DNA from 3 places in the Cytobacillus spongiae genome. Region 1 is predicted to be linked to each of the others. Evidence: a T-box and tRNA genes for the amino acid it is inferred to sense, from the RefSeq annotation. Region 1 holds a T-box; the other regions hold tRNA genes.
What was found. A T-box is a leader RNA that pairs with one kind of tRNA and senses whether it is charged. The one in region 1 lies ahead of metG (methionine--tRNA ligase), so its partner is inferred to be a tRNA-Met.
Positions count from the first base shown of each region.

Region 1 (3,279 bases):
TGTATTTATCTCATAAACTAGGAGGAGGCTAACAGGATGCGATTGTTAGTAGCGATATTCATCCTATTGTCAATCAGTGGATGTAACGTAGAGAAAGAAACTGAACCGGTAGATTTATTTGAATATAAGGATTCCTATGTAGGAGATTCAGGTGCCGTTAGTAAAATAATGAGGGAACTGCCAAGTCCAGATGGAGAAAAAGTGGGAGGGTTGGAGTTAAAAACAACGGAAGAACCTTATGGGATCATACTTAATTATAGGGAAGCAGAAGAAAGTGAGGGAATCGAAACAAATTACAATGAGCTTGCATTATATAATGCAACATACTTTCTTTGCTTAGTGAAAAATGCAGATTGGGTGAAGTTCAATTTTGAAAATCAAATGTTCACAATTACTCGAGATGAATTAGAAGCTTTCTATGGAAAAGATATTAGGAAGTTTACGACTGAAGAAGAGTTAAGTCTGTTTATTCAAGAAAATTTGGAAGATGAAGACAAAGTGTCTAAATTTTTTAACTAGAAGCGGTTTAAGGTGTTGCGACGAAGGATCTACATACACTAACGATGAAAATTGGAGGAATGAATGAATCAAGGAATAAAGATTACGGCATTAAAGTATCCTAATATCCCCCATTACGAGTGGCAAGGAGAGGTTGTTAGGAAAACGGAAGATGGTCTCTTCGTACTTTGTTGCCCTGGGAGGAAGTTACACCATTATTCAAAAGGTGCTACATTTACAATTAATAATGTTTCGTTAGAATACTACTCTTTCAAAGATTGGTTTACCGCCGCAATGGAAATCGAGAATGGACGGGTAGTTTCGTATTATTGCAATATTGCGATGCCGTCAAAAATGATTAGCAATCATGTTAGCTTTGTAGATTTGGACTTAGATTTTGTCATGAGTGAACAAACAGGGTGGCAAGTCGTAGATGAAGAAGAATTTGAAGAAAATAGTATTAAGTTTGAATATTCGGCGGAGCTAAAGAAGGCTGCTTTCGAATCGTTAGAGGAACTAAAGGACAGAGTGAGGAAAAAACAATTTCCATTCAATGAAAATTCATTAGCAGGAATACATATAGACGATTATTTAAAATAATGAAAGAGAGGATGAAAGGAAAGGACGGTGCATGTTCATAGACCTCATTAAAGATGCAATCTTGGTAACTGATACACCTTATGACAAAGAAAAAGGGTAATTCGTTCAATAATGTACGTTGGCATGGATCCGATAGAAGAGGGCTGCGCCTATATTTTTTATAATGATATTGACTTGTATGAATGTTTTGAATAAAATATTTGTAATTAATTGAAATGCAATGAAGAGAAAAAGTAGGGTGAATTCGTTTTATACAGAGAGCTTCGGTAGCTGAAAAGAAGCAAAAACAATCATCTGAACAATGGTCTCTGAGCTTCGTACTGAACATACAATTGTATTAGTAGGATACGACGGGTTTTGGCACTCGTTATCAAAGTCACAGTATAAGAGTTTTATGACTCCGTACTTGATGAGGCAAATGATGTGAATTATTTGCATAATAAGGTGGTACCACGGAATTTATCCCGTCCTTAACATTATGTTAAGGGCGGGTTTTTTATTTTTCAAACGAAGAAATAGGAGGAAAAATCAATGGCTATATTTATTGGAGGCGCGTGGCCGTACGCAAATGGTTCTTTACATCTTGGTCACATTTCTAGCTTATTGCCGGGAGATATCTTGGCAAGATATTATCGATTAAAAGGGGAAGAGGTTTTATATGTATCAGGGAGCGATTGTAACGGTACACCTATAACAATTAGGGCGAAGCAAGAGGGACTAACACCAGGAGAAATTGCCGATCGATATCATGAAGAGTTTCAGGAGTGCTTTGCCAAATTAGGGTTTTCCTATGACTGTTATACAAGAACAGATACTCCATATCATCATCAGATTGTTCAAGGGATATTTTTAGAATTGCTTGAAAAAGGGCTTATTTATCTAAAGGAAATTGAGCAAACATACTGTGAACATGATCAACAATTTTTACCAGATCGGTATGTGGAGGGGGAGTGTCCAGTATGCGGTGCTACCGCACGGGGAGATCAATGCGATAATTGTTCTACTGTTCTAGAACCATTAGACTTATTAAATCGAAAATGTAAACTATGTGGAAACCCACCAACTACCAAAAAAACAAAGCATTTCTATTTCTCTTTAAGTCAGTTTCAAGAGGTGTTAAGTAACTATACACAAGAAGCGAAAGACAAAAGGCTTTGGCGAGAAAATGCGATTTCTTTAACGAACAGATATTTACAAGAAGGTCTTCAAGACCGTCCCGTTTCAAGGGATTTGCCTATCGGTGTAAGTGTCCCAGTTCCAGGATATGAGGATAAGAAAATTTATGTATGGATTGAAGCAGTTTCAGGTTATTACAGTGCAAGTAAGCTTTGGGCGAAGGAAGCTAAGAAAGACGATGCTATATTTTGGGATTCAAACACCATATCCTATTACATTCACGGAAAAGACAACATCCCCTTCCATTCAATCATATGGGCTGGAATATTGTCAGGCCTAGAAAAACAAGCCTTACCTACACATATCGTTTCGAATGAGTATCTGACATTGGAAAGGAAGAAATTATCAACTAGCAGAAATTGGGCTGTTTGGGTACCTGATATTCTAACTAGATACGAACCGGACTCCATACGTTATTTCCTAACGATAAACGCTCCAGAAAGTCGGGATGCTGACTTTTCTTGGAAGGAATTCATTTATAGCCATAATAGCGAGCTGTTGGGAGCGTATGGGAACTTGGTGAATCGAACATTAAAATTTATCCAAAAATCATGTGAAGGGATTGTTCCTACTAAGCCAATTTCTCAAGCACTAATGGAGAGAGTGGATTCATTATATAGTGAAGTAGGGCATGAACTTGAAGCAGGGTCATTCAAAGTAGGGTTGGAAAAAATATTTGAAGTAGTTAGATTTGCAAATAAATACTTCGATGAACAACAGCCTTGGAAAAAGGTGTCTGAAGATAAAGAAGCTTGCCTTCAAGTCCTATCTGATTGTGTGTATGTAATCGCTAATTTAGCAAATTTATTGACACCATATCTCCCTTTTTCAAGTGACAAAGTGAAAAAAATGTTACTTATAGATGAAGAAAATTGGAATCCAGTTTCAGTGATGGCACCTGTTTTGCTATCGAAAGTGAAGCCATTATTTGAGCGAATTGACGTATCAAACATTAATGAAGAAATAGAGAGATTAATTAAGCAGACAAAGTAATTACAAAATGGA
Region 1 is NZ_CP089997.1:2,708,809-2,712,087, reverse strand. Features, by position in the region: gene LS684_RS13785 (DUF4825 domain-containing protein) at 37-519, shown strand; gene LS684_RS13780 (DUF402 domain-containing protein) at 583-1,098, shown strand; T-box leader at 1,310-1,573, shown strand; gene metG (methionine--tRNA ligase) at 1,630-3,267, shown strand.

Region 2 (3,279 bases), 1.7 Mb from region 1:
GTAAGCGAAGCTCTGAATCGAAGCCCCAGTAAACGGCGGCCGTAACTATAACGGTCCTAAGGTAGCGAAATTCCTTGTCGGGTAAGTTCCGACCCGCACGAAAGGCGTAACGATCTGGGCACTGTCTCAACGAGAGACTCGGTGAAATTATAGTACCTGTGAAGATGCAGGTTACCCGCGACAGGACGGAAAGACCCCGTGGAGCTTTACTGTAGCCTGATATTGAATTTTGGTACAGCTTGTACAGGATAGGTAGGAGCCTTGGAAGCCGGAGCGCCAGCTTCGGTGGAGGCATTGGTGGGATACTACCCTGGCTGTATTGAAATTCTAACCCACGCCCCTGATCGGGGCGGGAGACAGTGTCAGGTGGGCAGTTTGACTGGGGCGGTCGCCTCCTAAAGAGTAACGGAGGCGCCCAAAGGTTCCCTCAGAATGGTTGGAAATCATTCGTAGAGTGTAAAGGCACAAGGGAGCTTGACTGCGAGACCTACAAGTCGAGCAGGGACGAAAGTCGGGCTTAGTGATCCGGTGGTTCCGCATGGAAGGGCCATCGCTCAACGGATAAAAGCTACCCCGGGGATAACAGGCTTATCTCCCCCAAGAGTCCACATCGACGGGGAGGTTTGGCACCTCGATGTCGGCTCATCGCATCCTGGGGCTGTAGTCGGTCCCAAGGGTTGGGCTGTTCGCCCATTAAAGCGGTACGCGAGCTGGGTTCAGAACGTCGTGAGACAGTTCGGTCCCTATCCGTCGTGGGCGTAGGAAATTTGAGAGGAGCTGTCCTTAGTACGAGAGGACCGGGATGGACGCACCGCTGGTGTACCAGTTGTCTTGCCAAAGGCATCGCTGGGTAGCTATGTGCGGAAGGGATAAGTGCTGAAAGCATCTAAGCATGAAGCCCCCCTCAAGATGAGATTTCCCATAGCGCAAGCTAGTAAGATCCCTGAAAGATGATCAGGTTGATAGGTCAGAGGTGGAAGCATGGTGACATGTGGAGCTGACTGATACTAATCGATCGAGGACTTAACCAAATAAGAAAGCGAAGGCGACTGTACAACTTCGATAGAAGGTAGGAGCCGTAGCTGGACTAGTCAATTCAATGGCATTACCGTAATTCTTTCTTCTATACATTATCTAGTTTTGAGGGAACAAACCTCAAGTTAAAATAGTCTGGTGATAAAGGCGAGAAGGTCACACCCGTTCCCATGCCGAACACGGAAGTTAAGTTTCTCAGCGCCGATGGTAGTTAGGGGCTGTCCCCTTGTGAGAGTAGGACGTCGCCAGGCTTTGCTTTTTAATAATATTATCGCGGGGTGGAGCAGTCTGGTAGCTCGTCGGGCTCATAACCCGAAGGTCGCAGGTTCAAATCCTGTCCCCGCAATTTGGTCCGGTAGTTCAGTTGGTTAGAATGCCTGCCTGTCACGCAGGAGGTCGCGGGTTCGAGTCCCGTCCGGACCGCCATTTTCAAGTAATCTACGAAGCATAATGTTTCGTTTTTTTTATTTATACGGATTGTTTATTACGACCACAGCAAATGGATGTGGTCTATTTTTATGGGCAAAAGTATGCTCCTAATTAGCTAGAAACTCATTCATATTATAAACAAAGAACAACAGCTAAGCACTCAACTATTCTACCCATCGTCAGTATGAACAGATTAACCACACTTTTCCACGCTAGAATTCTCTAATATTATCATAGTAGTAAATGTTAAGCTCATTCAGTTACAGCCTTTGCCCATTGAGCAAAATTCATGTAAACTACATATAGATTCCTACGACATGTTTTAAAGAGCTAGAGGTATGTCAAATACTTAATATAAAGGTGATTGTGAATGAAGCCATTTGAATTGAAAACGTCCACACCTGAGGAAACGATGGAATTCTCAAAACGATTAGGACAACTTCTTCAAGCGGGAGATGTTCTCACATTAGAAGGAGACTTAGGTGCAGGAAAAACAACATTTACGAAGGGGCTAGCCAAAGGATTAGACATAGCTAAAACGGTGAATAGCCCAACATTTACGATTATTAAAGAATACAGGGGACGGTTGCCTTTATATCATATGGATGTATACCGAGTGGAAGATTCCTTCGAGGATTTAGGCTTTGATGAATATTTCGATGGAGAGGGTGTAACTGTTGTGGAATGGGCTCATCTCATTCAGGAGCAGCTACCAAAGGAGTTGCTAGAGATCCAATTATTCCACGGAGAAGAGGACTCTAGAAGAATTCAAATGATGCCACATGGTAAGCGATATGAAGAGCTATGTAAGGAGATTTTTCAATGAGAATTTTAGCAATTGATACATCCAATTATTCACTTGGGGTAGCAATTATAGAACAAGATAAAGTAATTGGTGAGTATGTAACCAATTTAAAGAAGAATCATTCCGTACGGGCCATGCCAGCAGTTGAAGGATTGATGAAGGAATGTGATACGAAACCTTCAGATTTAACTAAGATTGTTGTGGCAAAAGGTCCTGGATCTTATACAGGGGTTCGTATTGGTGTAACGCTTGCTAAAACGTTAGCCTGGACGTTAAATATCCCTCTTGTTGGTGTCTCAAGCCTAGAAGTACTTGCGGCGTCAACTGGTCGCTATTTTAATGGCATGATTTCTCCAATATTTGATGCTAGACGAGGTCAAGTGTATACAGGCTTATATCAATTTCAAAATGGAAAGTTGACAACTGTGATCAATGATCAACTGATCATGTGTGATCAATGGGTTGAGCAGCTGAAGAAAGAGACACAGCCTGTATTGTTCGTCGGAAATGACTTGCCCATTCATCAAGGGGCAATTGATTCGGTATTGGGAGAAAAGGCTACTCTGGCTTCTTTTACAGAGCATAATCCTCGACCAGCAGAGCTTGCTCTTCTCGGAAGAGACATAGAAGGGGAAGATGTACATTCGTTTGTCCCCAACTATATAAGGCTTGCTGAAGCTGAGGCAAAATGGCTAGAAGCGAACAAGAAATAAAATACTCAATAAGGAAGACCTGGAATGATTAAACCACTAACATTTCGTTATATGGAAGAAAAGGATATTAGCCAGATCCTCAAAATCGAGAAGGCATCATTTGCTACGCCATGGAGTTATGAAGCTTTTAGTAATGAACTCACAAAGAATCAGTTTGCTGTGTACATTGTGATAGAGGATGAGGGAAGAGTCATAGGCTATTGCGGGGTATGGGTAGTAGTAGATGAAGCGCATATTACAAATGTGGCTCTGCTTCCAGAGTACAGAGGAAAAAAGCTAGGGGAAGCATTGATGCGC
Region 2 is NZ_CP089997.1:297,660-300,938, forward strand. Features, by position in the region: rRNA gene LS684_RS01665 (23S ribosomal RNA) at 1-1,031, shown strand, start outside; rRNA gene rrf (5S ribosomal RNA) at 1,170-1,286, shown strand; tRNA gene LS684_RS01675 (tRNA-Met) at 1,308-1,381, shown strand; tRNA gene LS684_RS01680 (tRNA-Asp) at 1,385-1,461, shown strand; gene tsaE (tRNA (adenosine(37)-N6)-threonylcarbamoyltransferase complex ATPase subunit type 1 TsaE) at 1,835-2,290, shown strand; gene tsaB (tRNA (adenosine(37)-N6)-threonylcarbamoyltransferase complex dimerization subunit type 1 TsaB) at 2,287-2,982, shown strand; gene rimI (ribosomal protein S18-alanine N-acetyltransferase) at 3,007-3,279, shown strand, end outside.
Region 2: it encodes a tRNA-Met, which carries the amino acid that the T-box ahead of metG (methionine--tRNA ligase) is inferred to sense. The anticodon was not compared.

Region 3 (3,279 bases), 1.5 Mb from region 1:
ATCCCAATTAGGAGCGTGGCAATAAAAAGCCCTATGGAGACACCAATTTTTTTCCCTTCCTTTAATAACCCACCTAGAAGTCCTGAGAAAGCAAGTAAACTCATATGATAAAAGCTGGATACATTTGCTAAGCTAAATATTAATCCCGTTACAACCCCTACAGTGGATCCAACCGTTGCACCTGCAACGAATGCGAACATTAGAACTAAATACCTCGACATGATATGTTCTATTGATAGATTATAGATGGACCAACCGATCGTCCCAGTCATTACTGATGCTAACATAATAATGAGGCAAACGATTTCTTCCGTCTTTAAAGTTTGACGGCGTTTATTAATAGATAATAAGGGTATACTTTGTAGAAAGATTAACGTTAAAATAAACCCTAAACTTGCCTCTACCCCAGACATCATCCCATCGTATAGGGAAAACGCTCCTGTTTGTAAATAACCTTTCACCAATGTTCCACCTAGCAGCGTAAATGCGACAAACAATGGTAAATATCTTAGTTCATTCTGTATCCATTTTTTAAAGAAGCGGTAGAAGATGAGGAAGAGAAACGAAATTCCAAACGTATAGACAGCATCCATGACTGATAATGTTGCTGCTCCTGCAACAATCCCAATTAGAGCTAACGGAGCCTTATCTCTTCTTAGAAAGTATACCGCCGCAAAAAAAGGAAGACTAAATGGCGTAAGCTTAGCTAAAATTAACGCTCTCCCAAGTAAGAAGCCGATCAGTAATAAAACGAAGCCCTTTTTCAAGAAAACGTTCTCCATCCCTACTTGGAATTTTTTTAGTCCATTGGCTAATTCAACTTTGGGTCTAGCAAAATTCACCTCTCCGACTGGTTCTATCAAATTCCGCTCTACCTTCTCCATTTTTGACACTCCCCATATTTTTATCGTTGCTGATAAGTATAAATGGAAAGAAATTAGAAGTTTGTCAAAATAGGAGACAAGCTCTTAACTTTTGTTCGACGGTTTTCCACGTAATATCCAAAAAAGCGAATAAATTCCGAATGAAAAATCATGGATGAATATTCAAAAAAACACTTTCATGACCGGTTTATAGCCCTCTATTAATATTTCCAGCTATACAGGACATACTTTTTTCAAACTACGACAATTTTCTTTCAAATATCCATTGACAGAAACTTTAACTATTTGTATTATATTTCTTGTGTCTAAAACATGGCGGTGTAGCTCAGCTGGCTAGAGCGTACGGTTCATACCCGTGAGGTCGGGGGTTCGATCCCCTCCGCCGCTATTATTTATTCCTTTTAGCATACGGCCCGTTGGTCAAGCGGTTAAGACACCGCCCTTTCACGGCGGTAACACGGGTTCGAATCCCGTACGGGTCATAAAACACGAAAAGAGTTAGTGAATTATTCACTAACTCTTTTTTTATTCTTCTTGGGAAGACGTTTTTATAAAAAATTGACATATACGGATGATTTTCTGTTCCATGCATGTTCTTTGGTAGCCCTCAAGCCACCCACCCTCATCACCGCTCCATAAAGCACAAAAAAAGGCAAGTCATTTCTGACTTACCCAATGGAATTCCTGCTATCTATTATCATCAAATAAGCAGCAAGTTAACCTCTTCTAGCTCCTCTTCCGCCGCGCTTAGACTCAGTATTACGTTTTAAAGAAGATAAACGGTCTTCACTATCTTTCAAGAAACGAGCCATTTTAGATTCAAATGTTTCTGTTCTTTGTGGACGGTTATCGTTTGTTCTACCATGACGTGGACGTTGTGGTCTTGGTGGTCTAGATTCACTTTCTGGTCTTTCTTTCGCTTTTTTGATGGATAAACCGATCTTTCCATCTTTCTCTACGTTAATTACCTTTACTTCTACTTCGTCGCCAACCTTCAGATGTTCATTAATGTCTTTAACATAATTATCTGCGACTTCACTAATGTGAACAAGACCAGTTGACCCTTCTGGCAATTCAACAAACGCACCAAAATTTGTAATACCTGTTACTTTACCCTGTAACTTGCTGCCTACTTCGATTGACATAAAAAAAATTTTCCTCCTTAAAGATATAAAAAATCGTACTTATACTATATTATACAGAATTTAAAAAAAACGTGTCAACAAACCGGTCAATGGGTTATTTTTCCTTATCCTCTTCTTTTGGGATGTTAAAGATGATTTCATTCTTCTCTGAAAGAAAATAATCCTTTCTAGCTAGCTTAGCAATGTATTCATCATCGTTCAATCGAACGATATCTTCTTTTAATAATACTTGCTTTGCTTTTAATTCCGTTAACTCTTGATCCAGTAGCTTTTTCTCCGCTTCCTTTTCCTCAAGAGCAGAGGCTTGCGAAATGAGTGTAGAGATCATAAAAAAGATGATCGTCCCTGCTCCGATAAAAAAGACCGTCAATCTTCTTACTAAAAGGGCTCTTTTTCGATCTCTAAAACCTTTGATGTTTTGTTGCTCTTGAACATATGAATTATTCATTTTCTTGATGTTTGTTTTACGGACCGCACTCATTTATCGCATTCCCTCCTTACTTACGCTTATTTTTCCAGTTTGTTTTCCACTTGATAATGTAATTCTTGATTTGACGGGAATATCCTTCAAAACCATTATATAACTTGTCGACTGTTTTTTTAATTTTTTTCGGCATAAATTTCCAAAAAATACGTAAAATCCAGGTAAATGGGGAAATTATTACTTTCACTATCCATAATAAGGCCCTATAGATGAATCTTCCAAGTGCCAAAAGACCCTTTCCTGTCGAAACAACAATTGAAATGACTGCGAAAAAAATGGCATGTAGAGGTTTGAAGATAAAGATACGGGCCATTCTCACTATAAACTTATAAATAGAGATTATCATCGAAATGATAATCTCTAATAACCTTAAATACCAGCCTTTCAATAGACTTTGATAGGCTGCAAAGCCACATAGTAAAGCAATAAAGATATAAAACCTTAATTCTCCCTGGTTTACAATAAACAAAACATAAAAGATAAATAACCCCTGAGCTAACCAAAATAATATATCGTTTAAAAAAACTAGCCAGCTCTTGCGATTCGAGCGTTGCAAAAAACGATTATACGTATCTAGTGCCGCTCCAAATACACTCCCCATGCTAATCATTGCTAGCATAGTCATGAACTGTGTGGTTAATGTCATCGGAATAGCTTGCTAAAGAACCCTTTAGCTTTCTCCCCGTGTTGTTCATCCATATAGACCAGGTCGAAAACTTTTCCTTTAATTGACACAACGCCTTTATCCACATCTAAATTCTTCATA
Region 3 is NZ_CP089997.1:71,127-74,405, reverse strand. Features, by position in the region: gene spoIIE (stage II sporulation protein E) at 1-884, opposite strand, end outside; tRNA gene LS684_RS00375 (tRNA-Met) at 1,199-1,272, shown strand; tRNA gene LS684_RS00370 (tRNA-Glu) at 1,295-1,366, shown strand; gene LS684_RS00365 (S1 domain-containing RNA-binding protein) at 1,601-2,029, opposite strand; gene LS684_RS00360 (FtsB family cell division protein) at 2,124-2,510, opposite strand; gene yabQ (spore cortex biosynthesis protein YabQ) at 2,527-3,159, opposite strand; gene yabP (sporulation protein YabP) at 3,156-3,279, opposite strand, start outside.
Region 3: it encodes a tRNA-Met, which carries the amino acid that the T-box ahead of metG (methionine--tRNA ligase) is inferred to sense. The anticodon was not compared.